DNA from 3 places in the Streptomyces sp. NPDC058291 genome. Region 1 is predicted to be linked to each of the others. Evidence: riboswitches for the same ligand, from Rfam matches in the RefSeq annotation. Region 1 holds a riboswitch; each other region holds the start of a gene.

Region 1 (10,227 bases):
GTTCGGGGGCGAGATAGGCGACGGTGCCGAGCACCGCGCCGGTGGTGCTGGTGACGGTGTCCACGGAGCGCACGAGCCCGAAGTCGGCGACCTTGACCCGTCCGTCGTCCCCTATCAGCACGTTCTCGGGCTTCATGTCCCGGTGCACGAACCCGGCCCGGTGGGCGGCGCCCAGCGCCGCGAGCACGGGCTCCAGGATGTCGAGCGCGGCCCTGGGCTGCAGCGCCCCGCGCTCGCGCAGCACGTCGCGCAGCGTGCAGCCGGCGATGTACTCCATGGCGAGGTAGACGTACGACCCGTCCGTACCCTGATCGAACACCTGGACGACATTCGGGTGGGCGAGCCGGGCGACGGACTTCGCCTCCCGGATGAACCGCTCGACGAACGCCCCGTCGGCGGCGAGCCCCGGATGCATCACCTTGAGCGCGAGCACGCGGTCGAGGCGGGTGTCCACGGCCCGGTAGACCGTGGCCATCCCGCCGACCGCGATCCGCGCCTCGACGCGATACCGGCCGTCGAGCACCTGCCCGACCAGAGGGTCCTGAAGGGTCGTGTCCACGCAGGTGAGTGTACGAGCCGCCGCTGACACCTCGCCGGTCCCGCCGGGATCGCAGCCCTACTGCAGCCGACCTGTGACGCGAGTCGCAGGACGCGGACGTCACCGCAAGGGGGTCAGAACGCGGGGCGCTCCGGGTCGAGCGCCGCCAGGCCCTCGGCGGGGGACGACGCCTGCGCGAACCAGCGGCGCGGGATGCGGCCCGCCAGCCGGGCCAGCCGTCCCGCCTCGACGCCGGCCCGCATGGCGCACGCCATCCGTTCGGGATCGCGCGCCCGCGTGACCGCCGACGCCAGCATCACACCCGCGCACCCCAGCTCCATCGCCAGCGCCACGTCCGACGCGGTGCCGGCGCCCGCGTCCAGGATCACCGGCACGCGCGCGTGCTCCACGATGAGCTGGAAGTTGTGCGGGTTGCGGATGCCCAGGCCGGAACCGATCGGGGACCCCAGCGGCATGACCGCGGCGCACCCGACGTCCTCCAGCTTGCGCGCCAGCACGGGATCGTCGTTGGTGTAGGGCAGCACCGTGAACCCGTCGTCCACCAGCGTCTCCGCCGCGTCCAGCAGCTCGACCGGATCCGGCAGCAGCGTCCGCTCGTCGGCGATGACCTCCAGCTTCACCAGGTCCGTTCCGAGCGCCTCCCTGGCCAGCCGCGCCGTCAGCACGGCCTCGCCGGCGGTGAAGCACCCGGCCGTGTTCGGCAGCACCCGGATGCCCAGCCGTTCCAGCACCGACAGCACCGAGCCGTGCACCGAGGGGTCCACCCTGCGCATCGCGACCGTCGTCAGCTCGGTCCCGGACGCGACCAGCGCCCGTTCGAGCACCTCCAGGCTGGGCGCGCCCCCCGTGCCCATGATCAGCCGGGACGAGAAGGCCGTCCCCCCGAGGACGAAGGCGTCGTCGGCCATGGCTCAGCCTCCCTGCACGGCGGTGAGGACTTCCACCCGGTCGCCGTCGGCCAGTGACGTGGACGGCCACTGCGCGCGCGGGACGACGGTCTCGTTGAGCGCGGCGGCCACCCCGCAGGGCGCCGGCGTCAGGGACCGGACGACGCTGTCCAGAGCGGTGCCGGGAGCGAACTCCCGAAGCTCGCCGTTGACGGACACGTTCAGCGGGGTGCTCATGCGGGCTGCTCCGAGAGTGCGGCGACGCCGAAGCGCCGGGGCGTGAAGGGGCGGGCCTCGTCCGGGAGTTGCCCGGTGGCCAGGACATGCGCCATGACGTCGCCGGTCACCGGCGTCAGCAGCACGCCGTTGCGGTGGTGCCCGGTGGCCAGCACCAGCCCGGACAGTCCGGTCGGCCCGAGCAGCGGCGCGTTGTCCGGGGAGGCGGGACGCAGCCCCGCGCGCGTCTCGGTGAGCGGCAGCTCGGTGATCCCCGGGACCAGCTCGTGGGCGTCGCGCAGCAGCTCGTAGACGCCCCCGGCCGTCACCGTCGTGTCCCAGCCCAGCTCCTCGCTGGTCGCGCCCACCACCAGCTCGCCGTTCTCCCGCGGCACGAGATAGACCTGGCTGCCGCGCACCACGGCCCGCACGGTCCGGCTCAGGAACGGCGCGTAGGACCGCGGCACGGTCAGCCGCAGCACCTGCCCCTTCACCGGCCGCACGGGCGGCACGACGTCCTGCGGCACCCCCGCGAGCCGCCCGCTCAGGCTGCCCCCGGCGAGCACCACCTGCCCCGCCGCCAGGGTCGCGCCGTCGCGGGTGATCACCCCCGTGGCCCGCTCGCCCGCCACCGACAGCCGCTCCGCCCAGACCCGGCGGAAGACCACGCCGGCCCGCTCGCACGCGCTCACCAGGGCCCCGGCCAGCCGCCGCGGGTCGACCTGGTGATCGCCGTCCACCCGCAGCCCGCCGCGCACCCCCGGCGCCAGCATCGGCTCCAGACGCCGACACTCCCGCCCCGACAGCCACTCCGAATCCAGCCCCGACCGCCGTTGCAGCGCGTGCAGTTCGCGCAGATGGGCCCGGTCGTCGGCGTCCAGCGCGACCGCGAGCGTGCCGCACCGCCGGTAACCGAGGTCCTGCCCGGTCAGCTCCGTGAGCTCGGCCGCGAAATCCGGATAGCGCCGGGCCGAGGCCAGATTGAGGCCGAGCAGCGTCTGCTCGCCGTGGTGCAGTTCGGTGACGGCGGCCAGCATCCCGGCGGCCACCTGGGCGGCCCCGCCGCCCGGCTCGGGGTCCACCACCGCCGTGGTCAGACCGCGTTGCGCGGCCCGCCAGGCCGTGACCAGCCCGATGATCCCGCCCCCGATCACGAGGACGTCTGACGTACGCGGAGACGACATGGGCGTCCAGCCCCTCCCTTCGCCGGCATGACCCGGATCAGGTTCGTACGGTCGGAGGCCGCCAGCCTCCCTCTCAGCCCGGTGCGTCCGGGCTCCCGCGAGTGCTCTACGGTGGCCACCCTAGCCCGCCGCCGCACGCCGCAGTAAGGGAGCCTTCGCGCATGGCCCGTTCACTGGACGGCCTCGTCCTCGCCCCCGTCGCCGACCAGGCGCCCGGGCAGGTCGGCGCCCGCACCCGCTTCGCGTACCACGAACGGGACGGCGCGGTCTGGGCCGACTACGCGGGCGGCGACGTCGTACGGGGGCATCTGGTGGGTACCCGGGAAGGAGACCGGCTCGACTTCCGGTACGTCCAGCTCACGTCCGACGGGACGACGTCCTCGGGGCACTGCGTGTCCACGGTCGTCGACCTGCCCGACGGCCGGGTGCGCCTCGACGAGAGCTGGGAGTGGGAGTCGCGGCCCGGCAGGGGCACGAGCGTCGTCGAACAGATCGCGGACGGTGTGGAGCAGGTCACGGAGCACGACGGCTGACTGACTGATCGTCAGCTGTCTAAGGTGATCAGGTGAGCGAGCAGAGGCAGGAAGAAGGCAGGCCGGGCGGGCGCCGCGTGGTGGTCGTCGGCGCGGGCATGGCCGGGGTGCAGACCGCGGTCGCCCTGCGCGAACAGGGCTTCGACGGCCGGGTGACGGTGATCGGCGCCGAACCCCATCAGCCCTACGACCGGCCGCCGCTGTCCAAGGCCGTGCTGCTGGGCAAGGCCGAGGGATCCGCCCTGGACGTCGACTTCGACAGCCTCGGCATCGAGCTGGAACTCGGCCGCGAGGTGCTCGGGCTGCGCCCGGCCGACCACGAGCTGGACACCGCGCGCGGACCCGTCCCCTACGACGTCCTCGTCCTCGCCACCGGCGCCGAGCCGATCCGACTGCCGGGCGCGGACGGCGTGCCCGGTGTGCACCTGCTGCGCACCCTGGACGACGCCCGACGCCTGCGGCCCGTGCTGGCCGGCCGGCACGACGTCGTGGTCGTCGGCGCCGGCTGGATCGGCGCGGAGTTCGCGACGGCCGCCCGCGAGGCCGGGTGCGAGGTCACCGTCGTCGAGGCCGCCGACCGGCCGCTGGCCGGCGCCCTGCCCCCCGAGGTCGCCGCCCCGATGGCCGCCTGGTACGCCGACGCGGGCGTCGGCCTGCGCACCCGCGCGCGGGTGGAGCGCGTCGAGTCCGGCGCGGTCGTCCTCGACGACGGCTCGATCCTGCCCGCCGACGCGGTCGTGGTCGGCATCGGCGCCCGCCCCGCGACCGCCTGGCTGGCCGGCTCGGGCGTCGAGCTCGGCGCGCACCGCGAGATCGTGGCCGACGCCGGCCTGCGCGCCTCCGTTCCGGACGTGTACGCGGTCGGCGACTGCGCCTCCTTCCCGTCCGGCCGGTACGGCGAGCGGCTGCTCGTCCATCACTGGGACAACGCGCTCCAGGGACCGCGCACGGTGGCGGCCAACATCGTCGGCGCGGCCACCGACGAACCCGCCGCCGTCTACGACCCCGTCCCGTACTTCTGGTCCGAGCAGTTCGGCCGCTTCGTCCAGTACGCCGGCCACCACGCGGACGCCGACGGGACCGTGTGGCGCGGCGATCCGTCCGGCCCGGCGTGGACGGTCTGCTGGCTGCGCGAGGACCGTCTGATCGCCCTGCTGGCGGTGGGACGCCCGCGCGACCTCGCCCAGGGCAGACGGCTGATCGAGTCGGGCGCGCCCATGAACCCGCGGCTGCTCGCGGACCCGGCGAGGCCGCTGAAGGCCGCCACCGCGTGAGCCGGGCAGGCCCGGTCGGACCGGCCCGGCTTCCGACTGTCAGTCGCAGATGGCAGGCTTGTTCCCGTGACCGAGATTGACGCAAAGACCGATGCTCTCGTCCCCGCCTGGCTCACCGTGCCCGACATCGCGGAGATGCTCGAAGTCGACGTGATCCGCGTCCGACAGCTGATCAAGGACGGCCAGCTCATCGCCGTGCGCCGTGGCGAGAACCGCGCGCTGCACATCCCCGCCGCCTTCATCGACGGCGACAAGGTGGTCAAGGGCCTGGCCGGGACCCTGACCCTGCTGCGGGACGACGGCTTCACGGACGAGGAGATGCTGGAATGGCTCTTCACCCCCGACCCCTCCCTGCCCGGCACGCCGGCGCAGGCCCTGAGTGAGAACCGCGGCACGGAGGTGAAGCGCCGCGCCCAGGCGCTCGCCGTCTGACCTGCTGATCTCGCATCGACATCCGGCGTACGGGGGCGCAGTCGGCCCCCGTACGCCGCCACCCTGGGGGGAATTCGCATGCCCGACACCGCCCACACACGCCTGTCCGCCGCCCGGCTGTACCTGTGCACGGACGCCCGCACCCGTCAGGGCGACCTCCCGGAGTTCCTCGACGCCGTCCTCGCGGGCGGCGTCGACATCGTCCAGCTGCGGGACAAGGGCATGGAGGCGGCCGAGGAACTGGAGCACCTGCGGGTGTTCGCGGACGCCTGCGCGCGGCACGGCAAGCTGCTCGCGGTCAACGACCGCGCGGACGTGGCCCACGCCGCCGGCGCCGACGTCCTCCACCTCGGCCAGGGCGATCTGCCCGTCCCCGCAGCCCGCGCGATCCTCGGCGACGGCGTCCTCGTCGGCCGCTCCACGCACTCGGCGGCGGAGGCGGAAGCCGCCGCCGTCCAGGAAGGCGTGGACTACTTCTGCACCGGCCCCTGCTGGCCCACCCCCACCAAGCCCGGCCGCCACGCGCCCGGCCTCGACCTGGTGCGGCACACGGCGTCACTCGGCGCCGACCGTCCCTGGTTCGCCATCGGCGGCATCGACCTCGGCAACCTCGACGAGGTGCTGGCGGCCGGCGCCCGCCGCGTCGTCGTGGTGCGGGCGATCACGCAGGCGGACGATCCGGGCGCCGCGGCGGCTGAGTTCGCCAAGCGGCTGAGCGAGGCGTAGCCCGGTCGCTGTCGGGGCGCCGTTCGCTCGCCGACCGCTCCCCGGCCGGTCGCGCCCCGCCTCCGGGCCGCCGTCTGGGTCCGGTCTTCCGGTCCGCCGGTCGTGCCGTCCTCGTACGATTGTCCAAGGGGTGGACAACAACTCGACAATCCGGGCAAATATCCCGCATCCGGTTGGGGGACCGCCCACCCCTGGCTAACCTGCCGGTATGGCCCTAGGAACCGCATCCACCAGGACGGACCGTGCCCGCACCGTGCGCGACATCCTGGCGACCGGCAAGACGACGTACTCGTTCGAGTTCTACGCGCCGAAGACGCCGAAGGGTGAGCGGAGCCTGTGGGACGCCCTGCGCAGGGTCGAGGCGGTCGCCCCCGACTTCGTCTCCGTGACGTACGGCGCCGGCGGCTCCACCCGGGCCACCACGGTCAAGGAGACCCAGCAGATCGTCGTCGACACCACCCTCACGCCGGTCGCGCACCTGACCGCCGTGGACCACTCCGTCGCCGAGCTGCGCAACATCATCGGCCAGTACGCCGACGCCGGCATCCGCAACATGCTGGCCGTGCGCGGCGACCCGCCCGGCGACCCGATGGGCCCCTGGGTGCCGCACCCGCAGGGCCTGACGTACGCCGCCGAGCTGGTCCGGCTCATCAAGGAGTCCGGCGACTTCTGCGTGGGCGTCGCCGCCTTCCCCGAGATGCACCCGCGCTCCGACGCCTGGGACACGGACGTGTCGCACTTCGTCGACAAGTGCCGGGCCGGGGCCGACTATGCCATCACGCAGATGTTCTTCGAGCCCGAGTCGTACCTGCGGCTGCGCGACCGGGTCGCGGCGGCCGGCTGTGTGACTCCGGTCATCCCGGAGATCCTTCCGGTGACGAGCGTGAAGATGCTCGAACGCCTGCCCAAGCTCAGCAACGCCCGCTTCCCGGCCGCCCTGAAAGAGCGGATCCTCACAGCCAAAGACGATCCGGCCGCTGTACGCTCCATTGGCATCGACTTCGCCACGGAGTTCTGCGCTCGGCTGCTGGCCGAGGGAGTGCCCGGACTGCACTTCATCACGCTCAACAACTCCACGGCGACGCTGGAAATCTACGAGAACCTGGGCCTGCACCATCCGCCGCAGGCCTAGACCGGTCGCACCCACATACGACACACTGCGTAGCGGCCACCGGGAGAGGGGCGTACATGGGCTGGACGGTCCTCTACATCGCATTCGGCGTCGTCGCGCTGTGGCTGCTCGGCGAGGTGCTGCTGCAGTACAAGGCGCGGCTGCGCTGGCGGCTGCTGGCCTTCGTCGGCTTCCTCGGCGTCGTCCTCGGCGTCCTGATCCCGTCGGTCGTCGTCATCGCGCTGGGCGCGGTCGCCTTCGCGGTCGGCCAGACCTACGTCACCCTCTCGTTCCGCCGCGGCTTCGCCGAGGGCTGGGCCTTCCGCCGCGCGGACACGGACACGGACGGTGACGACGCGCCCGTCGCCAAGCGCCGCCGCGGCAAGGCCGAACGCAAGGACCCCACGCCGGAGATCTCCGGCCCGGAACCGGCCGAGGCCGGCTTCGGACCCGGCTCGTCCTACGACGGCGACGACGTGACGTTCGGCCAGGACAAGACCGCCTTCGGCGGCGAACGCGGCTACGGCGACGACGACTTCGACCGCGACGACGTCTTCACCCCCGCGTCCCGCGCCTACGACCCGACGGCCGCCGAGACCACGTCCGTCTACGAGCCGCAGCCCCTGCCCGACGACACCGGCTCCTACGGCATATACAGCGACGGCTCGTACGCGGGCGCGCCCGGCCAGAACCAGTCCCAGGGCCGGCCCCAGGACCAGTACGCCACGGCCGCACAGGGCGCTGACCAGAACTACGGCTACGACACCTACGCCGGGTACCACCAGCAGCAGTACGGCTACGACGCGACGGGCGAGCAGCAGTACGCCGCCTACTCCGACCCCTACATCGGCACCCAGACCTACGGCGGCGGCTCCTACGACGCCGGCTACGGCGAGCAGCAGTACGGTCAACAGGCCTACGGCCAGGACCAGTACGGAGCCGGCGGCTACGGGGAGACCCCGGCCGGCGGGGTCTGGGTCCCGCAGCAGCGCAACACCGACGACCCGTTGGGCGGCGACCTCCCGCCCGAGCAGCAGTACCCGTACCAGGGCGACGGGCAGCAGCCCGGCCAGGGCAACGGCTACGACGAGCAGTATCGGTTCTGACGGCCGCGTTCGTCCCGGCGCCGGCCCGCCCGGCGCTGTGCCCGACGGGCCGTCACGGCCTCATCGCGAGCCGCGGAACTCCGGTCCCTCCACGATCAGTCCGGACACCAGGGTGCCCGACATGCCCGCATGCGGCAGTCCGCCGCCCGGGTGCGACCAGCCCCCGACGGTGAACAGCCCCTGCAGGCCTGTGGAGTTGGCGGGATGCAGCAGCCGCCCCCCGGCGGCGGCCAGCGCCGGCGCGGGGACCGCCCCGCCCGCCGCGCCGGTCTCCCGCGCGATGTCGGCGGGCGTGCGCGCCTCGTGCCACAGGACGCGCTCGCGCAGTGCGGGCACGGCCCGCTCGGCGACGGCCAGCAGCGCCTCCACGTTCGCCTCGGTCGGCTCCGCCCCGGCGGGGACCACGGCACTGAGCGTGACCGCCTCATGGTCGCCGTCGGGCGCCAGCCGGGCGTCGTCGGGCCGCAGCACCGTGACCGTCGGCCGCTCCGGCACCGACGGCGTCGGACCGAAGAGGCACTCCAGCTCCGCCTCCCGGTCCTGCGCGTGCACCACCGTCCGGTGCGCCTCGCCCCGCGGCCGGGGTCCGCGCAGCGCCAGCAGCACGGTCAGTCGGCTGGGCAGGCCGCGCTGCGGCGCGACCTCGCCCTCGCCCCGGGCGGGAAGGCCCGCGAAGTCGCCCGGCGCCAGAACGACGTCCGCCTCCGCCACCGTGCCGTCGGCGAGCTCCACGCCCGCGGCCCGCCCGTCCTTGACCAGGATCCGCGCGACCTCGGCGCCGAAGACGAACTCGACCCGGCGGGCCAGACAGCGCTCGTACACCGCGCGGGCCAGCTCACGCATCCCCCCGCGCACGTGCCACGTGCCGAAGGCGTGCTCCATGTAGGGCAGGACGGCCGCGCTGGCCGGGGTGACCCGGGGGTCCAGGCCGTGCGCGAGCGCGTGGCCCTCCAGCAGGGCGGCGAGCCGGGGATCGCGCAGCTCCCAGGCGCCCACCTCGGCCAGGGTGGTCGCCCGGCGGGTGCGCAGCAGGCGCTTGTGGGGCACCGCCGGGTAGGGCTCGCGCTCGGCCAGGACCGACCAGTTCGGCCACAGCGGCTCCTCCAGGAGCGGGCGCCGGGTGCGGTCCCATGCCTCGCGGGCGCGCACCAGGAAGTCGCCCCAGACCTGCCCGGCCCGCGCCCCGAGCGCTTCGTCCAGTGCGGAGACGACCCCCGCGCGCGAGGCGTTCGGCAGGGACACCTCGGCGCCGTCCGCGAACACGTGCCGCGCCGACGGGTCCACCTGGACCAGGTCGACGCACGCCTCCAGCGGCTCCTTGCCGGTCTTCACGAACAGGTCGCGGTAGACGGCTGGCAGGGGGAGCAGAGCCGGGCCGGTGTCGAACGCGAACCCGTCCCGCTCGAAGCGGCGCACCGCACCGCCGTACGTCGGCGTCCGCTCGTACACCGTCACCCGGTGGCCCGCCACGGCCAGCCGGGCGGCCGCCGTCAGCGCGCCCATCCCGGCGCCGATCACCGCAATCCCTGCCATGCCCGTGACTTTATCGGCCGCCACCGACAGTGACGTGATCAGGCCGGGGGCGGCGGCCACGGGGGCGCGCCGAGCCGGCGTTCCTCGCGCCGCTGCGCCCTGCGCCGCAGGAACCGGCGGATCCGTGAGACGAGGAAGTACAGGACCAGCAGTCCGGTCAGGAGCAGGGCTCCCGCGAGGACGGAGGCCGCCACCGGGTGGAAGATCGCGAACGTGACGATCCCGGCGACCCCCAGATCCTCCGCCAAGCTCACGACGATGTTGCTGAAAGGCTCCGGGGAGGTGTTGACCGCCATCCGGGCGCCCGCCTTCACGGCATGGCTGGCCAGCGCCGTCGAACCGCCGAGCGCCGCGGCGGCCGCGTCGGAGAGCGAGCCGCTCTGCCCGGCGAGCAGCGCGCCCACCCAGGCGCCGGCCACCGGCCGGACCACGGTGTGCGCCATGTCCCACGCCGAGTCCACGTACGGGATCTTGTCGGCGACCGCCTCGCACAGGAACAGGACGGCCGCGACGGCGAGCACCTCGGGGCGCTGCAACGTCTGCGGGACGTCGTCGCTCACGCCGGTCGCGCCGAAGACGCCGAGCAGCAGCACCACCGCGTAGGCGTTGACGCCGCTGGCCCAGCCGCTGGTGAACACAAGGGGGAGTACGGACACGGACGCGATC
Region 2 (10,227 bases), on a different contig from region 1:
GGCGGAGGAACAGAGCGCGGGCTGACTAAGTGGCGGCGAGCGGCGGCGAGCGGCAACGGAGAGCTCCGTCACCGGGTGCGGGCGCGCAGTAACGCTTCTCCGCGGTGTTGCCGGTGCCGCCGGCACCACGCATGCCACTCGCCGCTCCCACGGTCCCACCGGTCCGTCGGGCGAGCGCCCGGCTCCCATTCGGGGGCTGGGCGTGGTCCGGCCGGGTCAGCGTTTGCGGCGCTTGCCCCGGCCGCCCCAGGCCGGCGCCGGACCGGTCGGCGCAGCCACCGAAGCCCCAGCACCCACCGGGTCCGCGGAACTCACCGGACCCAGCGCACCCGCGGCAGGCGCCTTCGGAGCCGCCACGGCCGCCGCGTCGGTTCCCGGACGATCGGCGGAGACCACGAGAGCGGCCAGAAGTGTCGTCACCGGCACCGAGGCCACCAGGCCGATCGACCCCACGAGCGTGCGCACGATCTCCTCCGCCACCAGCTCACTGTTGGCGACGGCGCCCACACTGCTCTGCGCGATCGAGAAGAGCAGCAACAGCGGCAGGGCGGCGCCGGCGTAGGCGAGGACGAGCGTGTTGACCACCGAGGCGATGTGGTCGCGGCCGATGCGGATGCCGGCCCGGTAGAGCCCGCGTCGGCCCATCGACGGATTGGCCTCGTGCAGTTCCCAGACCGCTGACGTCTGCGTGACCGTCACGTCGTCGAGGACCCCGAGCGAGCCGATGATGACGCCGGCGAGCAGCAGGCCGCTCATGTCGATGGACGGATACAGGCCATGGATCAGGCCGGTGTTGTCGTCCGTGTTGCCGGTCAGGGACGCCCAGTCGATGAAGACCGAGCCGAGGACGCCGATGAGCAGCAGGGAGACGAGCGTGCCGAGTACCGCGACGGAGGTGCGGGCCGACAGACCGTGACACAGATAGAGCGCGATCAGCATGATGGCGCTCGCCCCCACCACGGCCACCACCAACGGGTTCGAGCCCTGCAGGATCGCCGGCAACACGAAGAAGTTCAGCACCAGGAAGCTGATGGCCAGCGCGACCAGCGCCATCACGCCCCGAAGCCGCCCGACGATCACGACGGCCACGGCGAAGACGATGGCCAGCACCGACATCGGGATGCGGCGGTTCACGTCGGTGACCGAGTACTGCAGCTCCCTCGGCGCCGAAGGCTCGTAGGCGACCACCACCTTCTCGCCCTGGTCCAACTGCCGGGTCTGGTCCGGCTGGATGATCTCGGCGAACGTACGGCCCTTGTCGTGGCCGGTGTCCACCCGGATCGTGGCCCTCTTGCAGATGCCGCTCGCCTGCTGCTGCGCCGAGGAGCCCTCGGCTGTGGAGGTGTCGCCGGTCGGAGTGTCGCCCGAGGCGTTCACCGAGGCGCAGCTCACGCTCACGACCTTGGTGACCGTGGCCTGTTGAGTCTGCCGATCGAAGCCGACCCCGGTGCGTTCGTGCGCCGGGGCGCCGCCGGGCCACAGCACCACGAGCCCGACCAGCACCGCGGCGCCGAACGGGATGAGGATGGCAGCGATGACCTTGCGCAGGTGCCGGGAGACGGGCGCGGCCGGGCCGTGACTGTGGCTGTGGCCGTGGGCATGCCCGTGGCCCTCTTCGTGCGCGGGCCTTTGCCCCTCGCCCTGACCGGGCCCGCGCCCGTCGCTGCGCTCCTGGGCATGCTGCTCCTCGCCGTGGCCGGGGTCATGTGCACCGCCGTAACCGGCCCCGTGCCCGCCCCCGGATCCCATGCCCTGACCGGTGCCGCCGCCGGTGCCGGTGCTGGGACCGGGACCGTATGCGTACCCATGACGGCTCTCGTGGCTGTCACCGCCACCATCGCCATGCCTGCCGCTGCCGTATCCGTACCCGTACCCGCGTTCGGGCTCAGGGCCGGGACCAGCAGGGGCAGGGGCGCGGTCGGGCCCGGAGGCCGGGCCCTGATGACCGGGGGCTCGACCGCGGGCCAGGCCGCCCAGTCCTCCCGCATACCCCGGCTCCTGCGCGGGACCGGGACCGTCGGCGGGGCCGTTTCCGGTACCCGACCGACGGCGCGGCTCGGGCGGAAGCGGGGGATGGGGTGTCGTGGTCACCGACCGATCATCGCAAGAACGAAGGGGGCCCTCTGTTCACCGCGCCCGAATTGACGCTAGCGTGGAGGCACTTTTGCACACGCGGGAGCTCGGAGCACCGGGCTGAGAGGGCGCTGACCTCCGTTTTCGCGATGTTTCACGTGGAACGTCTCACGGCGAGTGAGGTTTCACAGGAAACGTCGGCAGACGGTAGCCGCTGCGTCGACCGCCGAACCTGTTACCGGGTAATGCCGGCGTAGGGAGTAGGTCTCATGACCAAGAAGGACGCACGCACGCCTGCCTCCATGCAGGACGCGACCAGCGAGAACGCGGTCGACGTCGCCGATGCGGAGGCCAGGAAGTCCATCGGCTGGCACAAGGGGTACGTCGAGGGCACTCGCCCCGATCTGCGGGTGCCGGTCCGTCAGGTGCACCTCACCAACGGGAAGTCGGTCACGCTGTACGACACGTCCGGCCCGTACACCGATCCTCTCGTCGAGACCGACGTCCGCAGGGGGCTCTCGCCGCTGCGTGAGAGCTGGATCATCGGCCGCGGAGACACCGAGGAGTATGCCGGCCGTCCGGTCCGCCCCGAGGACGACGGCATCAAGCACACCGCGCCGCGCGGTGGTCTGCGCAACCTCGACGCAGTCTTTCCCGGCCGGCCGCGGCTCCCGCGCCGCAGCCGGGACGGCAAGGCGGTCACCCAGCTCGCCTATGCGCGCCAGGGGGAGATCACGCCCGAGATGGAGTTCGTGGCCATCCGGGAGAACGTCTCTCCCGAAGTGGTCCGCGAGGAGATCGCAACAGGCCGTGCGGTGCTGCCGGCCAACGTCAATCACCCGGAGATCGAGCCGATGATCATCGGCAAGCGGTTCCTGGTGAAGGTCAACGCCAACATCGGCAACTCGGCCGTGACCTCCTCCATCGAGGAGGAGGTCGAGAAGATGACCTGGGCGACCCGGTGGGGCGCCGACACGGTCATGGACCTGTCCACCGGACGCAACATCCACACCACTCGCGAGTGGGTGCTGCGCAACTCCCCCGTCCCCATCGGCACGGTGCCGCTGTACCAGGCGCTGGAGAAGGTCGACGGTCGCGCCGAAGAGCTGACCTGGGAGATCTACAAGGACACGGTCGTCGAGCAGGCCGAACAGGGCGTCGACTACATGACGGTCCACGCCGGAGTCCGTCTTGCGTACGTCCCGCTCACGGCCAACCGCAAGACCGGCATCGTCTCGCGCGGCGGCTCGATCATGGCGGCCTGGTGCCTGGCGCACCACAAGGAGTCCTTCCTGTACGAGAACTTCGAGGAACTCTGCGAGATTCTCGCCGCCTACGACGTCACCTACTCGCTCGGTGACGGCCTGCGTCCGGGGTCGATCGCGGACGCCAACGACGAGGCCCAGTTCGCTGAGTTGAGGACGCTCGGGGAACTCAACACGATCGCCAAGCGTTTTCACGTACAGACGATGATCGAAGGCCCGGGCCATGTCCCGATGCACAAGATCAAGGAGAACATCGACCTTCAGCAGGAGATCTGTGATGAAGCTCCGTTCTATACGCTCGGCCCGCTGACCACGGACGTCGCGCCGGCGTACGACCACATCACCTCCGGCATCGGCGCCGCGATGATCGCCTGGTGGGGCACGGCCATGCTCTGCTACGTCACGCCCAAGGAACACCTGGGCCTGCCCAACCGCGACGACGTCAAGACCGGCGTCATCACCTACAAGATCGCCGCCCACGCAGCCGACCTCGCCAAGGGCCACCCCGGTGCGCAGGAATGGGACGACGCGCTGTCCGACGCGCGGTTCGAGTTCCGCTGGGAGGACCAGTTCAACCTTGCTCTCGACCCGGACACAGCACGGGAGTTCCACGACGAGACGCTGCCGGCCGAGCCCGCGAAGACGGCGCACTTCTGCTCGATGTGCGGGCCGAAGTTCTGCTCGATGAAGATCAGCCAGAGCATCACGGAGCGGTTCGGCGCCGGGGCCACAGAGGGCGCCTCGGCCGACGAGATCGCCGAGGGGATGCTGGCGAAATCGAAGGAGTTCGCCGCGAACGGGAACCGGGTGTACCTGCCGCTGGCCGACTGACCGGACGGTCCTGATCGATCCTCGTCGATCCTCGTCGGTGCCGTCGGTGCTGTCGGTTCGGGCGCATCCCCGAACCGGCAGTGCTGGGGGAGCTGACGGGGGAACCGAACGAAGCACCTACCGAGGGGGCCGATGGACGGATCAACGGGTACAGGTGACGTGCTTGTTCGTTCATTGAAGTCGGACGTCGACTCGGCAGACTTGCCTCCATGACAGCGCGATCCATGAGCAAGAGTGCCAATCTGCCGGTCGACTCACCGGATGTCCGGGTCGAACTCAGCTGGGCCGAGGGCGTCGGCGGGCCGGACATCGACGTCTCGGCGTTGCTGTTGACCGACGACGGGCGGGTCCGCAACGACGGGGACTTCGTCTTCTACAACCAGCCGCTGCATGCGTCCGGCGCCGTGCGGCACGTCGGCAAGCGTCGTGCCGCCGGCGTCATCACCGATGCCGTCGACGTCGATCTCCGCTCGCTGGAGGGGGCGATCACCCGGGTGGTGCTGTGCGCGTCCGCCGACGGCGGCACCTTCGGGCAGGTGACCGGTTTGATGCTGCGGCTGTTCGGTACGGGCGGTGGGTATGAGATGGCTCGCTTCGACATGCAGGCCGGCACGGAGACGGCGTTCATCGGGGGTGAGTTGTACCAGCGCGAAGGCCGGTGGAAGTTCCGCGCGGTCGGACAGGGGTACGCCTCCGGACTGGCGGGACTGGCCATCGACTTCGGGATCACGGTCGACGAGGAACCGGACGCGACGACCGTTCCGCCTGTGTCGCCCGTTCAGCCCGGGTCGCCGACACCCGCCCGTGCGGACGTGCCGCTGCCCAGCCGCCCGCAATCGCCCCCGGCCGTCCGTCCGGCGCCGCCTTCGGTCGTCCGCCCGGAGTCGACCGCGGCGGGTCCGTTTTCAGAGCCTCGTCTGACGAAGGGCGAGGAGCGGCTTCCCGTCGACATGCGCAAGCGGCTGTCGTTGCGGAAGGAGCAGGTCGCCGTCAGCCTCAGCAAGCGCGGGGCGACCGGCATCAGCGCGCGCATCCTGCTGGTCCTCGACGCCTCCGGGTCCATGTCGTTCCTGTACTCCAAGGGCGTGGTGGCGGACGTCGTGGAGCGGATGGCTGCGGTGGCGGCCCAGCTCGACGACGACGGTGAGATGCAGGCCTGGACGTTCGCCAGTGAGGCCGCGCGTCTGCCCGACCTGCGCCTGGGTGAACTCCCCGAGTGGCTGCGGCTGCATGTGCGGGTGGGTGAGATGAGTCTCTTCCGTCGGTCCAAGAAGCCCCGCAAGGGGCTGGAGCCCGGGCAGGTCGACATGCGCACGGTCGGCATCCAGAACGAGGAGCAGAAGGCGATCGCCCAGGTCAGAGCCTATGTGCGAGAGAATCCGGCGAGCGCTCCGACCTTGGTGCTGTTCTTCTCCGACGGCGGGGTCTACCGCGACGCGGCGATCGAGCGGGAGCTGAGGGCTGCGGTCGAGGAGCCGATCTTCTGGCAGTTCGTGGGGCTCGGGCGATCCGACTACGGGGTGCTGGAGCGGTTCGATACGCTGCCCGGGCGGCGCGTCGACAACGTGGGATTCTTCGCGGTGGACGACATCAGCACTGTCCCCGACCAGGAGCTCTATGACCGGCTCTTGTCCGAGTTCCCCGACTGGATCAAGGCGGCGACGCGGGCCGGCATCCTCTGATGAGACGCCGGGCCGCACGGAAGCCCGCAGGGAGGGGCCCCGGGCCGGTGCGGGCGGAGCCGATGTGCCCAGGCCGACAGGTTCAGGACCGGAAGCAGCGCGGGCCCCTGGCCGACAGGTTCAGGACCGGTGCAGCGCGGGCCCCGTCCGGCCCGAGCCGACCCGGCGCAATACGGGCCGGCCCAATTCAGCCCCATCCGGCCCGACGCGGCGCGGTACGGCCCGCCCTCCTCCGGCCTGTGTCGCAGTGGTGCCTATTCCGGGTGGTGTTCCGGGCCGCCGAAATCGGGGCTCGAGTAGTCGGGGCTGCTGAAGCTCGGACGAGGACCGGTGGAGCGGCCGTCGTCGGGGCTGCTGAAGCCCGGGCGGCCGTAACCGATCTTCGGGAGGCGACCGGTGGGAGCCGGTGGGTTGGGTTCGGTGTCCAGGGCGGTCGCCGTGCCGGGATCCGCGAGAGCCTCCCGGAGGAACGGCAGGATGCCGCGTTCGAGCAGGGCTTCGCGCCAGGCTTCCTTGGCCCGGCTGACCTCCTCGTTCAGCTCGCCGTACGGCCCGGCCTCCAGAGAGGGCCGGTTGCGCAGGGCGGTGAGCAGCAGAGCGACGGTGGCGACGAGGATCGCGGCGGCGGCGACCGCACCGAACGCCCAGCCGGCCGCGACCATGGTCCGGGCGAACCCCTGTTCGGGGGCGAGTGCCCTGAGGACGTACCCGACCAGAAGGAAGATCACCGCCGCGGTTCCGGCGAGTACGGGGGTGAGGACGGCGGCGACGGCGCCCGCCCCGGCGGCCTCGGCCGCATCACCCATGGTCGTGGTCAGGTCCATCGTGGCCGCGCCCGGCTCGACGGGAGCGGACTCGGGCGTGGCCGTCGCGGTCGACGGCGCGGGGTGGCGCAGTTCCTCGCGGACTTTCACGTAGTGCTGGTACTCGGCCGCCGCGGCCACCGCTATGAGCGCGGAGGCGTTGAGCGCCATGGTGCGCAGTTGCTCGGAGTTGAGCCGCTGTCCCACAGCGACGAGGTCCGGGTGGTGTGGGGCGGAGCGCAGCGCCTCTTCGAGGATCCGCTCGTACTCTTGGCGGTCCTCGCTGTGCAGGTGCTGCGGAACGCTGTTCATGTGCATCCCCCGATGCTCCGTAGGGCTTGGGGCTCGCATGCCAACGAGCCGTCGGGCAGAAACGGAGGGGAGCCTGCTACGGATAAGCCGATGGTAGAGCGGCGACGGCATGGGGTGACAGGGGGTTTGCCGAAATTGGCCCCCGGCCTCGGGTGTCGCGAGTGATCCCGGAACGAGGCGCGTCGGTCGTCGAGAAGACCCTGGGAAAACCCTGAAGCCACCGAGAAGGGCTCCCGAGATAGCTCCCGAGGAGGCCCCGCGAAGGTCCGAGAAAGACCCCGAGGGGCCGCCGGCGAGCCTTGCCGGAACGCTCAGACGTCCAGGGGAAGTTGCTGGACCAGCAGTTTGCCGGCCATCGTCACGCCCCCGTCCATCGCGATGGCCAGTCCGTCCGCATAGACGTGCGGGCCCGAGACGTGGGGGCCGCCGCTGTCCTCGTCCTCCTCGGAGCCGACCTCGCCGAGCAGATAGGGAATCGGGCTGTGCCCGTGAACGATGCGGGTGCCGCCGTACGTATCGAGCAGGGAGCGGACGGCGGCGGCGCCCCCTTCGTCGCGGAACGAGAAGCGCTTGGTGAACTTGCGGAACAGGTCCCACACCTCGTCCGCGTCGTTGCGCGTGATCGTTTCGCGGACGGTGTCGTTGACGGCCTCGATCGAGTCGCCGTAGTCGAGGTAGGCGGTGGTGTCGGAGTGGACGAGCAGATGACCGTCGACCTCCTCGACGGCGTCGAGCCGGGCCATCCACTGAAGGTGGTGATCCTGGAGACGGTCCATGTCGTACTTCTGGCCGCCGTTGAGCAGCCAGGCCGCCTGGAAGGTGGCGGTGCCGGCGCCGGAGTTGACGGGCGTGTCGCCGAAGCGCTTGGCCCCGAGCAGCAGCAGTTCGTGGTTGCCCATGAGGGCTTTGCAGTATCCGCCGGCGGCGGCGGCCTCGGCGGACAGCCGCATGACGAGGTCGATGACGCCGATGCCGTCCGGCCCGCGGTCGGTGAAGTCGCCGAGGAACCACAGCCGGGCGGTGCCCGCGCACCAGTTGCCGGCGTCGTCGATCAGGCCCTTCTCCTGCAGTGCGGCCACCAGTTCGTCGAGGTAACCGTGCACGTCGCCGACGACGAAGAGCGGGCCAGGGCCGGTCGCGGGCAGCGGAGCCTGCGCGGTCGCCGGGTCCACGGCCACCTGGAGGGTGTCGCCGCGGCGGTTGATGACGGGCAAATCGCGCTGGGTGGGCGTGTAGCCGTCGGGATGCTCCAGCGGCTCGTCGAGGGGCGGCGCCGCGTCGCCGGGCTGTGTGCCGTGGTCGTACGGACCGGTCTCGTTGACGTACGCGGGCACCCGGAAGTCGCGCAACGTCGCCGTCCGCTCCACCTCGGGTCCCTGACCGGCCCCCTGAGTCATCAGACCCCTCCACCATCGCGCCGCATCTGCACCCTTCGGGCTGCTTGGTCGCAGCGGCCCGCGGTGCCGTGCGCCCATCATAGGAATGCGGATCGTGCCGTGTGATGACCCAGGGGTGGTGAATCGGAGCAAGGCTCCAGTTCATCGCGGCTTTCGCCCCGATTGGACCGGGCTTCGGCAGTCGGAACTCACAGGGAACACACCGCGCCCCTGCCCGCGCCCCACCTCCACGACAGGCTCCGCCGGGACAAACGGTGCTCTGCGGCGGTCCCCCTTCCGGGGCCTGCGGGCCTGCGGGCTGTGGACCGCAGACGGTGGACGGCGGCCGCGAGCGGGAGCCGGGGGCGCCGATTCCCGGCCGGGAGGCGGAACGGAAATCGCCCATACGCGCCACTCGCCCACCTACGTTGACGAACGCCGCCGGTGACGAACGCCGCCGAACCCGGCCCCGGACGTGACCCCGAACCCGGACGTGAACCCGAACCCGAACCCGGACATCAGCCCGAACCCGAACCCGAACCCGGACATCAGCCCGAACCCGAACCCGACCCCGGACATGGGCCCGAACCCGAACCCGACCCCGGACGTGAGCCCGAACCCGAACCGAACCCGGACGCGAACCCGGACGTGAACCCGAGCGCGAACCCGAACCCGGCACCGTCCCACCCCCGTTGGAGAACTACGACGGGACGGCGGCGGGACGGCGGCAGCTGCTCGGCCTACTTCCCCTCCGGGCCCCTCGGCGGGCTGACCGTCGTCCGAGGGGGGCGTCGCTGGGACGAGGTCCGCACGATCAGCTCGGTCGGGACCACCTGCTCGACCGGCCCGTCCGCATCCACGCCCTCGATCGCGTCGATGAGGAGTTGGACGACCGCTGTTCCGATGCGGCGCGGCTTCAGCGAGAGGGTCGTCACGGGCGGCTCGGTGTTGGCGTACACCGTGGACTCGCTGCAGCAGACGATCAGCAGATCCTCCGGCACCCGCAGCCCGTAGCGGCGGGCGGCGGCCAGCAGGTCCGTGCCGTTGGGGTCGAACAGGCCGTAGACGGCGTCGGGGCGGTCGGGGCGGGCCAGCAGCCGGTCGGCTGCCACGGCGCCGGCGCAGGGGTCGTGGGCGGGGTAGGCCTCGTAGACGGGGTCCTGGCCCACCCGCTCGCACCACCGCAGATACGCGCTGGTCGACAGGTGCGTGTAGGTGTCGGTCGTCGTGCCGGTGAGGAGGCCGATGCGGCGGGCGCCGGCGTCGGCCAGGTGGTCGAGGATGTCGAGGACGGCGGTCTCGTGATCGTTGTCCACCCAGGCGGTGACCGGGAGCGTGCCGGCCGGGCGGCCGTCGGAGACGACCGGTAAGCCCTGCCGGACCAGTTCGCTGACCACCGGGTCGTGGTCGGAGGGGTCGATGACGACCGTGCCGTCCAGGGCGACGTTCGACCACACGTCGTGCCGTGAGGTCGCCGGGAGGATGACGAGTGCGTAGCCGCGGGCGAGCGCGGCCGAGGTCGCGGCGCGCGCCATCTCCGCGAAGTACGCGAACTCGGTGAAGGTGAAAGGTTCATCCCCGTACGTGGTCACGGTCAGGCCGATGAGGCCCGACTTGCCGGTACGAAGGGTTCGGGCGGCCGCGGAGGGGCGGTAGCCCAGTCGGTCGGCGACCTCGCGGACATGGCGTCGGGTGGCGTCTGGGAGCCTGCCCTTGCCGTTGAGGGCGTCGGAGACGGTCGTGATGGAGACTCCGGCGGCGGCGGCCACGTCCCTGATGCCCGCCCGGCCCGGTCGGCTGCCTCGGCGTGAGGTTTCCGCGCGGCTCACCTGGTGCTTCCCTGCTGCTGTCATGGCGAGCCGATAGTAGGGCTCATCAGGTGGGG
Region 3 (10,227 bases), on a different contig from region 1:
CCCCGTCGCAGACCGCTGCGCCGGCCGAGACGGCCACCCCGTCGGCGCCCCCGTCCGACTCGGCGAGCGGCAGCGCCGCGGCCCCGGTCCCGGCCCCCGCGAGCAACGCCCCGTCGCCCGCGGCCCAGGAGTCCAACCTCGCCGAGACCGGCGCCAACTCCAACACCGGTCTGATCGTCGGCATCGCGGCCGCCCTGGTCGCCGTCGGCGGCGGCGCGGTGTTCTTCGGGATGCGCCGCCGCGGATCCAGCCAGCGCTGACCCGCACGGCCGACCGACGCCCAGCGAGCACGCGGACGGCCTCGGGCCAGGCCCTCAGCCGAACTCCGTCTTCGCCAGCCAGGACTCCAGCACCTCGCGCTCGCCGAGGACCTCCAGCCCGGGGCTGTCCAGCGGCAGCCGGCCGTAGAAGGCGAGCAGCACGGACGTGAGCGGGCCGCGCAGGGTGACCGCCGTCTCCTCATGGCCGGGGCGCCGGACGACGCCCTGCTCGGTGAGCTCGATCACCCGTCCCCACGCCTCGCCCGGGGGAACCGTCACCCCGCCTCGTCCGGCGTCCGGCTCGGCCGGCGCGTCCGTGGCGTGCAGCTGGATGGTGCGGTCGGCGGCCGGCAGGTCCCCGGCCGCCGGCTGCGGCTCGTTGCGCTGCACCCACCGCACGAGCTCCAGCCACTCGTCCACGGCGTCGGCGGCCACGTCGGGCGCCACCGCGTAGGGCAGTCCGGCGGCGAGCGCGGCGTCGGCGCGGTGCACGGTGATCTCATGAGTCATCCGGCGCGCCCAGAAGCCGCTGTCGAACACGCCGGCCCAGCCCCAGACCTTCGTGTCCGGGCCGGCCTCGCGCAGCGCGCCGACGACCAGTTCGGCGCTCTGCGCGAGCCAGGCGTCGAGCGCGGCCGGGTCGCCCTCGGCGTCCGGTCCGCCGAGCAACGCGATCCGCTCGTCCGGGATGTTCTCCTGCGCCCGTGTCCGCACGAGCGCGTCGACCCAGCGCAGGGCGCCGCCCAGATGCCGCACGAGCTGTTCCAGCGACCAGTCGGGACAGGTGGGCACGGTCGCCGCCAGGTCCGCCCCAGAGGTCACCACGGTCCTCAACTCGCCCACCTGGTGGGCGATTTCGTCGCAATACCGCTCATGCGTGAGAACAGTCATGCGCAAGACCCTAGGGCCCCGGCTCAGTCCAGCACCACGATGTCGGCCGGATCGAAGGACACCCCCACCGCGCTTCCGACCTCCGGCGCGTCGCGCAGCGCGCACGCCGCCTCCAGCCTCGGCGCGCCCTCCGGCTGGAGGTGCAGGGCGACATGCGTGCCCCGGAAGGTGCGGCCGGCGACCGTGCAGCGCAGACCGTCCTCCGCGTCCCCCAGGCGCACGCCGGCCGGCCGGACGAGCAGGGTGCGCGCCCCCTGACCGGACCCGGCCGGCACCGGGGCCTTGCCCCACGGCGTGACCGCCACCTCCCCCGTGACCGTGGCCGCCACCACGTTGTCGAAGCCGAGGAAGCGGGCCACGAAGGCGTCCGCCGGCCGCTGCCACACCTCCAGCGGCGTACCGGACTGGGCGATCCGGCCGTCCCGCATCACCACGACCCGGTCGGCCAGCGCGAACGCCTCGCCCTGGTCATGGGTCACGGCCAGCACGGTCGTCCCCAACCGGCCGAACAGCTCCCGCAGTTCGACGACCAGCCGCTCGCGCAGCGACCGGTCGAGCTGGCCGAGCGGCTCGTCGAGCATCAGCAGCCGGGGGCGCGGCGCGAGGGCCCTGGCCAGCGCCACCCGCTGCTGCTCACCGCCGGAGAGGGAGGCCACGGCCCGCCCGGCCGCGCCCGGCAGCCCGACGAGGTCGAGCAGCTCCCTCACCCGCTCGCCCTGCCGCTGCCCGACCATGCCGTGCATCCGCAGCCCGAAGGCCACGTTGCCGCCGACGTCGCGCTGCGGGAACAGCTGGTGGTCCTGGAACATCAGCCCGAGCTCCCGCCGGTGCGCGGGCACCCCCGCCTGATCGCGCCCGTCGAGCCGGACCCGCCCGGAGTCCAGGGGCTGCAGACCGGCCACGGCCCGCAGCAGCGTCGACTTGCCGCTCCCGCTGGGCCCGAGCACGCACACCACCTCGTGCTCGGCGACCGCGAGATCGACCGCGTCCAGCACGGCCCGCCCGCCGAACCGCACGGTGGCCCGCTCCAGTTCGAGCAGCTGCATCAGAACTCCCCCGTCCCGTCGGTCCTCAGCCGCTCCAGCACCAGCAGGGCCACCGCGCACACCACCATCAGAATCGTCGAAAGCGCCATCGCCTGGCCGTAGTTGAGCTCCCCGGCCCGCCCCAGCAGCCGCGCCACGGCCACCGGCAGCGTCGGGTTGTCGGGCCTCGCGATGAACACCGTCGCCCCGAACTCCCCCAGCGACACCGCGAAGGCGAACCCGGCCGCGACCAGCAGCGCCCGCCGCACCATCGGCAGGTCGACCTCGCGCCACACCCGCCAGGGCGACGCACCGAGCACGGCCGCCGCCTCCCGCAGCCGATGGTCCACCGCCCGCAGCACCGGCAGCATGGTCCGCACGACGAAGGGGACGCCGACCAGAGCCTGCGCCAGCGGCACCAGGATCCAGGTGCCGCGCAGGTCCAGCGGCGGCTCGTCGAGCGCGATGAGGAACCCGAAGCCCACGGTCACCGCGGAGACGCCCAGCGGCAGCATCAGCAGCGCGTCGAAGCCGCGGACCAGCCGTCCGGCGTCCCTGCGGGTGAGCGCGGCCGCGGCGAGCCCGCCGACAGCCACGGCGATCGCGGTCGCGGCGACGGCGTACTCCAGCGAGTTGCCGATCGCGTCGATCGGCGGGACCAGGAACACGTTGCCGTCGTCGCCGGTCAACGCGCGGTAGTAGGCGAGGCCGGGCGCGTCCAGCGAGCGCTGCACGAGCACCGCGAGCGGCAGGACCAGCAGGACGGCGATGCTCGCGAGCACCCCGGCCAGCAGCGCCCACTGCGCGGTCCCGCGCGGCCGACGCGCCGTGCCCGCCGCGTCCACCAGCCGCAGCGCGGTCTCCCGCCGCCGCACCGCCCAGGCGTGCACGGCGAGGATCGCGCCGACGGCCGCGAACTGGACGATCGTGAGGACGGCCGCCGTGGACAGGTCGAAGATCTCGGAGGTCTGCCGGTAGATCTCCACTTCGAGGGTGGAGAAGGTCGGGCCGCCCAGGATCTGCACCACGCCGAAGGAGGTGAAGGTGAACAGGAAGACCATCAGCGCGGCCGCGGCGACGGCCGGCCCAAGCGCCGGCAGGGTCACCGTGCGCCAGGCCCGCAGCCGGGACGCGCCCAGCATCCGCGCCGCCTCCTCCTGCCGCGGGTCGAGCTGCGCCCACAGCCCGCCCACCGTGCGCACGACGACCGCGTAGTTGAAGAAGACGTGCGCGAGCAGGATCGCCCACACGGTGGTGTCGAGGCGGACGCCCCACAGCTCGTCGAGCAGCCCGCCGCGCCCGACGAGTGCGAGGAACGCGGTGCCGACGACCACCGTGGGCAGCACGAACGGCACGGTGACGACGGCGCGCAGCACCTGCTTGCCCGGGAAGTCCAGGCGCGCGAACACGTAGGCGCCCGGCAGCGCCACCAGCAGCGTGAGCGCGGTGGAGGCGAGCGCCTGCCAGGCGGTGAACCACAGCACGTGGCGGACGTCGGACTGCCCGAGCACGTCCCACAGCCGCCCGAAGCGCCACGAGCCGTCGACGTGGAGCCCCCGGGCGACGATGGCCGCGACCGGGTAGGCGAAGAAGACCGCGAAGAACGCGACGGGCAAGGCCAGGAGACCGAGCCGCGCCGCGCTCCCCGCGCGGGCCCCGCGCCCGGTCACTTCAGTACGAGCGAGGTCCATGACTTGACCCAGTCGTCACGGTTGTCGGCGATCTTCGCCGGGTCCATGGTCTCGGGGTGCGCGGCGGCGGGCCCGTACGCGGTGAACTCGGCGGGGACGGCCGCCCCCTTCACCACCGGATACACGAACATGTTGAGGGGCATGTCCTGCTGGAACCTCTTGCTGATCAGGAAGTCGATCAGCGCCTTGCCGCCCTCGCTGTCGGCCGCGTTGTCCAGCAGCCCCGCGAACTCGATCTGCCGGAAGCAGGTGCCGGAAGCGACGCCGGTCGGCGCGGTGGCCGGCTTCGGGTCGCCGTAGATCACCTCGGCGGGCGGCGAGGAGGCGTAGGACACCACGAGCGGCCGGTCGGCCTTCGCCTTCCTGCCCCCGGCGGAACCGGAGAACTCCTCGTTGTAGGCCTGCTCCCAGCCGTCGACCACCTTCACGCCGTTGGCCTTGAGCTTCTTCCAGTAGCCCTCCCAGCCCCCGTCGCCGTACTGCGCGGCCGTGCCGAGCAGGAAGCCGAGCCCGGGCGAGGAGGTGGAGGCGTTCTCGGTGACGAGGAGGTCCTTGTAGGCGGGCTTCACCAGGTCGTCGAAGGAGGCGGGCGGGGCCAGCTCGTGCTCGGCGAAGTACGCCTTGTCGTAGTTGACGCAGATGTCGCCGAAGTCGACGGGCGTGACCCGGTGCTTCCCCGCGTCCACCTGGTACTGGCTGCCGACCTGCGCCAGTCCCTTGGCCTCGTACGGCTGGAACAGCCCGTTGTCGAGGGCGCGGGAGAGGAGGGTGTTGTCGACGCCGAAGAAGACGTCGCCCTGCGGGTTGTCCTTGGTGAGGATCGCCTTGTTGACGGCCTGCCCGGCGTCGCCGTCCTTGAGCACCTTCACCTTGTACCCGGACTGCTTCTCGAAGTCGGCGAGCACGCCCTTGGACACGGCCCAGGAGTCATGGCTGACGAGGGTGACGGTCCGGGAGCCCGCGGAGCCCGCCGTCTCCTTCCCGTCCGACGACCCGCACGCGGACAAAGCGACCAGGCCGAGTCCGACGGCCACGGCCACGAAGGTCTTGTTCTGCACTGGTTTTCCTCCTGGGTTGACCAGGAAGAGACGCGGCCCCGCCCGGGTCCGCACGGAACGCCGGGCAGGGCGCAACAGCTCGAGTGATGACCGAACTTCCTACCCAGAATGACCTGGGCGAGGTTCAGAGGGTCTGCGGGCCTGGGTGCCGCACTCTCAGCGCTGTGGCGCTCCCCTGTCGGAATATGAAGATGTGTACGGTCCTCAGACTACCGCTCGGTGGCCGCGAGCTGACCGCACGCCCCGTCGATCTCCTGGCCACGGGTGTCCCGCACGGTCACGGGCACCCCGTGCGCGGCGATCGCCTCGACGAAGGCCTTCTCGTCCTCCGGCCGGGACGCCGTCCACTTCGAGCCCGGCGTCGGGTTCAGCGGGATGAGGTTGACGTGCACGGGCTTGCCGCGCAGCAGCCGGCCGAGCCGGTCGCCACGCCACGCCTGGTCGTTGATGTCCCGGATCAGCGCGTACTCGATGGACAGCCGACGACCCGACCGCTCGGTGTACTCGAACCCGGCGTCCAGCACCTCGCGCACCTTCCACCGCGTGTTCACGGGGACGAGGGTGTCGCGCAGCTCGTCGTCGGGAGCGTGCAGGGAGATCGCGAGCCGGCACTTGAAGCCCTCGTCGGAGAACCGGCGGATGGCCGGCACCAGCCCGACCGTCGACACGGTGATCCCGCGCTGCGACAGCCCGAGCCCGTCCGGCGCCGGATCGGTCAGCGCGCGGATGGCGCCGACGACGCGGTTGTAGTTGGCGAGCGGCTCGCCCATCCCCATGAAGACGATGTTGGACAGCCGCGCGGGCCCGCCGGGCACCTCGCCGTCGCGCAGCGCCCGCATCCCGTCGACGATCTGGTGCACGATCTCGGCGGTGGACAGATTCCGGTCGAGCCCCGCCTGTCCGGTGGCGCAGAACGGGCAGTTCATCCCGCATCCCGCCTGCGAGCTGATGCACATGGTCACCCGGTCCGGGTACCGCATCAGCACGGACTCCACGAGCGTGCCGTCGAACAGCCGCCACAGGGTCTTACGGGTGGTCCCCTGGTCCGTCGACAGATGCCGGACGACCGACATCAGATCCGGCAGCAGCGCCTCACGCAGCTTCTCGCGGGAGCCGGCCGGGATGTCGGTCCACTCCGCCGGGTCGTGCGCGTACCGGGCGAAGTAGTGCTGCGAGAGCTGCTTGGCACGAAAGGGCTTCTCCCCGATCTCCGCCACGACCTCCTTCCGCTCGGCGGGCGAGAGGTCGGCGAGATGCCGCGGCGGCTTCTTGGCTCCGCGGGGGGCGACGAAAGTGAGTTCTCCGGGTGCAGGCATAACACGTCCAGTGTGGCAGATCATCGCCGGGGCCCCAGGCCGGGAGCGGGGTGGGGGTGGTCACCCCGTCGGTGCCGTCTGGGGCGCCGGCCGGCATCGCACGGCCCAGGGGCGGCCCGGGGCGCGTGGGGTCGTTGCGCTGCTCGGGGCCGGCTTGCCACCGTGGTCGCCCGCGGCTCCCCGCACGCTCGGGAACGGATGAGGCACGGGCGCCATCGGCGGGTCCTCAGAGCTGATCGCGCCACCACGGGACGTCGGGCGAAGGGGCACGGACGACTCGGGCTCGTCCGAGGATCTTGGCGTCGAGATCCTGGACCAGCGCGCGTAGCTCTCGTGCCGACTTCCTGGGCAAGGCACGCATGATCGCTTCAAGGTGATCGCGGGAGTGGCCCGGATCACAACCGCACTCGGGGATGCCACACCTGGTGGAAGTGGAGGGATCAGCCAACCTCTTGAGCGGGCCGTGTGCCAAGGCGGCCCAGTGCCGAAAGGCTCTGGCTGTGTCGCCTGGCCAGAAACGCCTGATTTCCAGCCTGCGGATGTGGGCCGCGCATGCCCCGGACAGCCTGTCGATCGGCGGACACGGGCGGCGGGGGCACGGGCGGGAGACGCGCACGGGGAGGTCGTCCCGCACGGCAGACGGGCGCCTACGCGGCATTGCCCTTTCGATTGTCGGTCATGGTGGGAAGGTACCGCCGACGGCGCGGACGATCCAGAGCCTGCACATGATCACGCGGTCGGCGTCGCACTCAGGCCATGGCCGGTCGGGCGCACCAGACGGCCGGGGCCGCGTCCGGGGCCGACCGGGCCGCGTCCGGGGCTCACCGGGCCGCGTCCGGGGCTCACCGGGATCTTCTCGTCGCCGCGGCCCAGCCGCCTGCGGGTGTCATACCGTCCGGTGCTCCAGACGGTCCTTCAGCAGTCGCTCGTTCACCGGGAACTCCTTGCGGACCTGGCGGCGGACGACGAGGGGCACGAGGATCTTGCCCATGCCCTTGCCCTCGAAGTCGAGATCCATGATCACGCGGGAGCGGCGGCCGTCGTCGATCGGGAGGATCTCGCCGTGGAAGTGGCCGCGCACCGGGCCGTCGACGCCCTGCAGGGTCCAGGAGTGCGGCGGGTCGTAGTGGGTGTACTCCATGGTCATCGGCATGTCCCGGCTGCCGATGTGCCGTGTGACCCGCACCTGGGAGCCGACACCGGCCGGCTCGGGGCCGAGTTGCTCCGCCGACACCGCGCTCGCCTGCCACTCGGGCAGGTGGGAGGGGTCGGTGACATAGGCCCATACATCGTCGGGAGTGGCGTCGACGTCGATCGATTCATGGAAGTCGGACATACAGCCCGCCCCCTTTCAGGGCGATCCCCCCTGTGCGGCCTTCACCAGAATCGTCCCACCGGCCCGGGCTGACGACCACGGCAGCGGGCCCCCGTCCCGGTCGATCAGGACGAGGGCCCGCAGGAGCCGGGGTGCCGCGCGCGGGTCAGCCGGACCCCACGAACAGGACGAACAGGGCCCAGACCACCGGTGCCGTCGGCAGCAGGCTGTCCAGCCGGTCCATGATGCCGCCGTGGCCCGGGAGCAGGGTGCCCATGTCCTTGATGCCCAGGTCCCGCTTGATCATGGACTCACCGAGGTCGCCGAGCGTGGCGCTGGCCGCGACGGCGAAGCCGAGCACCAGCCCCTGCCACCAGACGCCGTCGTCGATGAGGAACTGCATGCACAGCGCGCCGGCGACCATCGCGAACGACACCGCGCCCAGCAGACCCTCGCGGGTCTTGCCCGGGCTGATGCGCGGGGCGAGCTTGGTCTTGCCGAAGCGCCAGCCCACCGCGTAGGCGCCGGTGTCGCTGACGACCGTCAGCAGCAGGAACGTCAGGACGCGGAGGGCGCCGTCGTCGGCGGTCAGCATCAGGGCGACGAACGTCGCCAGGAACGGGACGTAGAAGGCGGCGAAGACGCCGGCCGTGACGTCCTTGAGGTAGCCCTCGGGCGGTTCCGTCATCCGCCAGACCAGCACCGCGAGCGCGGTGAGGGCCATGGCGACCCAGGCGCCCTCGGGGCCCCGGACGTACCCGGCGACGACCATCGCCGCGCCGCCGACCGCGAGCGGCACGAGCGGCGCCCTGATGCCCTTGCGCTCCTGCAGCCTGCTGGTGAGCTCCCACAGGCCGACGACGACGGCCACCGCTATCACGCCGACGAACACGGCCTTGACGACGAACAACGACGCGACGATGACCGCGCCGAGCCCGACGCCGACTCCTATGGCCGCGCCCAGGTCTCGGCCCGCGCTCTTCTTCTGGGGCGCGGGCGCCGGGTGAGGGGCGTCGGGCATGGGCTCCGGATTCTGCGGCATCGCCGCAGGGGGCTGTGCCGTCGAGGTGTCGTCGCCGTGAGCGGCGCGGCCGTGGGGCTCGCCGCCGTAGGGCGCGTGGCCGTGGCTCTCGTCTGGGAACAGGGGACCGCCCAGCCGAGCGGCCCCCCGGTCGTCATCCTGGTTTCCGCCGTGTGCGGGTACGTCGGGGACGATGGGCATGGGGCGAGTCTGCTGCGCCTCAGGCGCATCGTACGCGGGACCCGCCGGGGCGGCCCCCTGGGCGAGCCCCGGGTCGGCGGGCTCCCAGTACCCGGCCCGCGACCCGGCTTGTGGCGGTGAACCCCAGGAAGAGTCGTTCATCAGACCTCGAGGAGCTCCGATTCCTTGTGCTTCAGGAGCTCGTCCACCTGGGCGACGTACTTCGCGGTGGTGTCGTCGAGCTCCTTCTCCGCACGGCGGCCCTCGTCCTCGCCGACCTCGCCGTCCTTGATCAGCTTGTCGATCGCGTCCTTGGCCTTGCGGCGGACCGCGCGGATGGACACCTTGGCGTCCTCGCCCTTGCTCTTGGCGACCTTGATGTAGTCGCGGCGGCGCTCCTCGGTCAGCTCGGGGAACACCACTCGGATGATGTTGCCGTCGTTGCTCGGGTTGACGCCAAGGTCGGAGTCGCGGATCGCCTGCTCGATGTTGCGCAGCGCGGTCTTGTCGAACGGCGTCACGACCGCCATGCGCGGCTCCGGCACGGAGAACGAAGCCAGCTGGTTGATCGGCGTCGGCGCGCCGTAGTAGTCGGCCACGATCTTGTTGAACATCGCCGGGTGCGCACGGCCGGTGCGGATCGCGGCGAAGTCCTCCTTGGCGACCACGACGGCCTTCTCCATCTTCTCCTCGGCCTCGAGGAGGGTCTCTTCGATCACCACTTGCTCCTGCGTGTCTTGAGTAGGCCCGGCTCCGGATCCCTGTGAGGGCGGCGGCCGGCTGCGTCGCGTCTTCTTCCTGCACGGTTCCCGACCGGCAGGACATTGTCCATCCCCCGACCCGGGTCCGTCCCCCGGTCAGACGTTGTCGTGGAAAACCGGGATGGCACCGGTCAGGACCGGCTGCCTTGCTCACCCACGAGCGTGCCGATCTTCTCACCCTTGACGGCGCGGGCGATATTGCCCTCGGCGAGAAGCTCGAAGACGAGGATCGGCAGCTTGTTGTCGCGGCACAGCGTGATCGCGGTCATGTCGGCGACCTTGAGGTCGCGCGTGATGACCTCGCCGTAGCCGAGGGCGTCGAACTTGACGGCCGCCGGGTTGGTCTTCGGGTCGGAGTCGTAGACGCCGTCCACGCCGTTCTTGCCCATGAGCAGCGCCTCGGCGTCGATCTCCAGGGCGCGCTGGGCGGCGGTGGTGTCGGTCGAGAAGTAGGGCATGCCCATCCCGGCGCCGAAGATGACCACGCGCCCCTTCTCCAGGTGCCGCACGGCCCGCAGCGGGATGTACGGCTCGGCGACCTGGCCCATGGTGATGGCGGTCTGCACGCGGCTGTCGATGCCCTCCTTCTCCAGGAAGTCCTGGAGGGCGAGGCAGTTCATGACGGTGCCGAGCATGCCCATGTAGTCCGAGCGGGCCCGGTCCATGCCGCGCATCTGGAGCTCGGCGCCGCGGAAGAAGTTGCCGCCGC

What was found. A riboswitch is a leader RNA that binds a small molecule or an ion and turns the genes downstream of it on or off. The one in region 1 is predicted to bind thiamine pyrophosphate.
Region 2: another riboswitch for thiamine pyrophosphate. It lies ahead of thiC (phosphomethylpyrimidine synthase ThiC); the one in region 1 lies ahead of thiO (glycine oxidase ThiO).
Region 3: another riboswitch for thiamine pyrophosphate. It lies ahead of ACFVYK_RS20915 (thiamine ABC transporter substrate binding subunit); the one in region 1 lies ahead of thiO (glycine oxidase ThiO).

The regions. Positions count from the first base shown of each region.
Region 1 is NZ_JBHVYK010000065.1:30,987-41,213, reverse strand. Features, by position in the region: gene pknB (Stk1 family PASTA domain-containing Ser/Thr kinase) at 1-559, opposite strand, end outside; gene ACFVYK_RS27580 (thiazole synthase) at 673-1,467, opposite strand; gene thiS (sulfur carrier protein ThiS) at 1,471-1,671, opposite strand; gene thiO (glycine oxidase ThiO) at 1,680-2,846, opposite strand; TPP riboswitch at 2,844-2,955, opposite strand; gene ACFVYK_RS27565 (hypothetical protein) at 3,008-3,379, shown strand; gene ACFVYK_RS27560 (NAD(P)/FAD-dependent oxidoreductase) at 3,412-4,653, shown strand; gene ACFVYK_RS27555 (Rv2175c family DNA-binding protein) at 4,720-5,085, shown strand; gene thiE (thiamine phosphate synthase) at 5,164-5,811, shown strand; gene metF (methylenetetrahydrofolate reductase [NAD(P)H]) at 6,020-6,943, shown strand; gene ACFVYK_RS27540 (hypothetical protein) at 7,000-8,028, shown strand; gene ACFVYK_RS27535 (phytoene desaturase family protein) at 8,089-9,561, opposite strand; gene ACFVYK_RS27530 (DUF4126 domain-containing protein) at 9,600-10,217, opposite strand.
Region 2 is NZ_JBHVYK010000062.1:9,880-20,106, forward strand. Features, by position in the region: gene ACFVYK_RS26870 (SsgA family sporulation/cell division regulator) at 1-25, shown strand, start outside; gene ACFVYK_RS26875 (YibE/F family protein) at 217-1,749, opposite strand; TPP riboswitch at 2,163-2,350, shown strand; gene thiC (phosphomethylpyrimidine synthase ThiC) at 2,343-4,169, shown strand; gene ACFVYK_RS26885 (VWA domain-containing protein) at 4,379-5,851, shown strand; gene ACFVYK_RS26890 (hypothetical protein) at 6,106-6,972, opposite strand; gene ACFVYK_RS26895 (metallophosphoesterase) at 7,278-8,363, opposite strand; gene ACFVYK_RS26900 (LacI family DNA-binding transcriptional regulator) at 9,083-10,195, opposite strand.
Region 3 is NZ_JBHVYK010000040.1:8,795-19,021, forward strand. Features, by position in the region: gene ACFVYK_RS20895 (LAETG motif-containing sortase-dependent surface protein) at 1-260, shown strand, start outside; gene ACFVYK_RS20900 (maleylpyruvate isomerase N-terminal domain-containing protein) at 315-1,151, opposite strand; gene ACFVYK_RS20905 (ABC transporter ATP-binding protein) at 1,175-2,197, opposite strand; gene ACFVYK_RS20910 (ABC transporter permease) at 2,197-3,867, opposite strand; gene ACFVYK_RS20915 (thiamine ABC transporter substrate binding subunit) at 3,843-4,925, opposite strand; TPP riboswitch at 5,004-5,112, opposite strand; gene rlmN (23S rRNA (adenine(2503)-C(2))-methyltransferase RlmN) at 5,135-6,241, opposite strand; gene ACFVYK_RS20925 (SRPBCC family protein) at 7,128-7,577, opposite strand; gene ACFVYK_RS20930 (phosphatidate cytidylyltransferase) at 7,723-8,919, opposite strand; gene frr (ribosome recycling factor) at 8,919-9,476, opposite strand; gene pyrH (UMP kinase) at 9,650-10,227, opposite strand, start outside.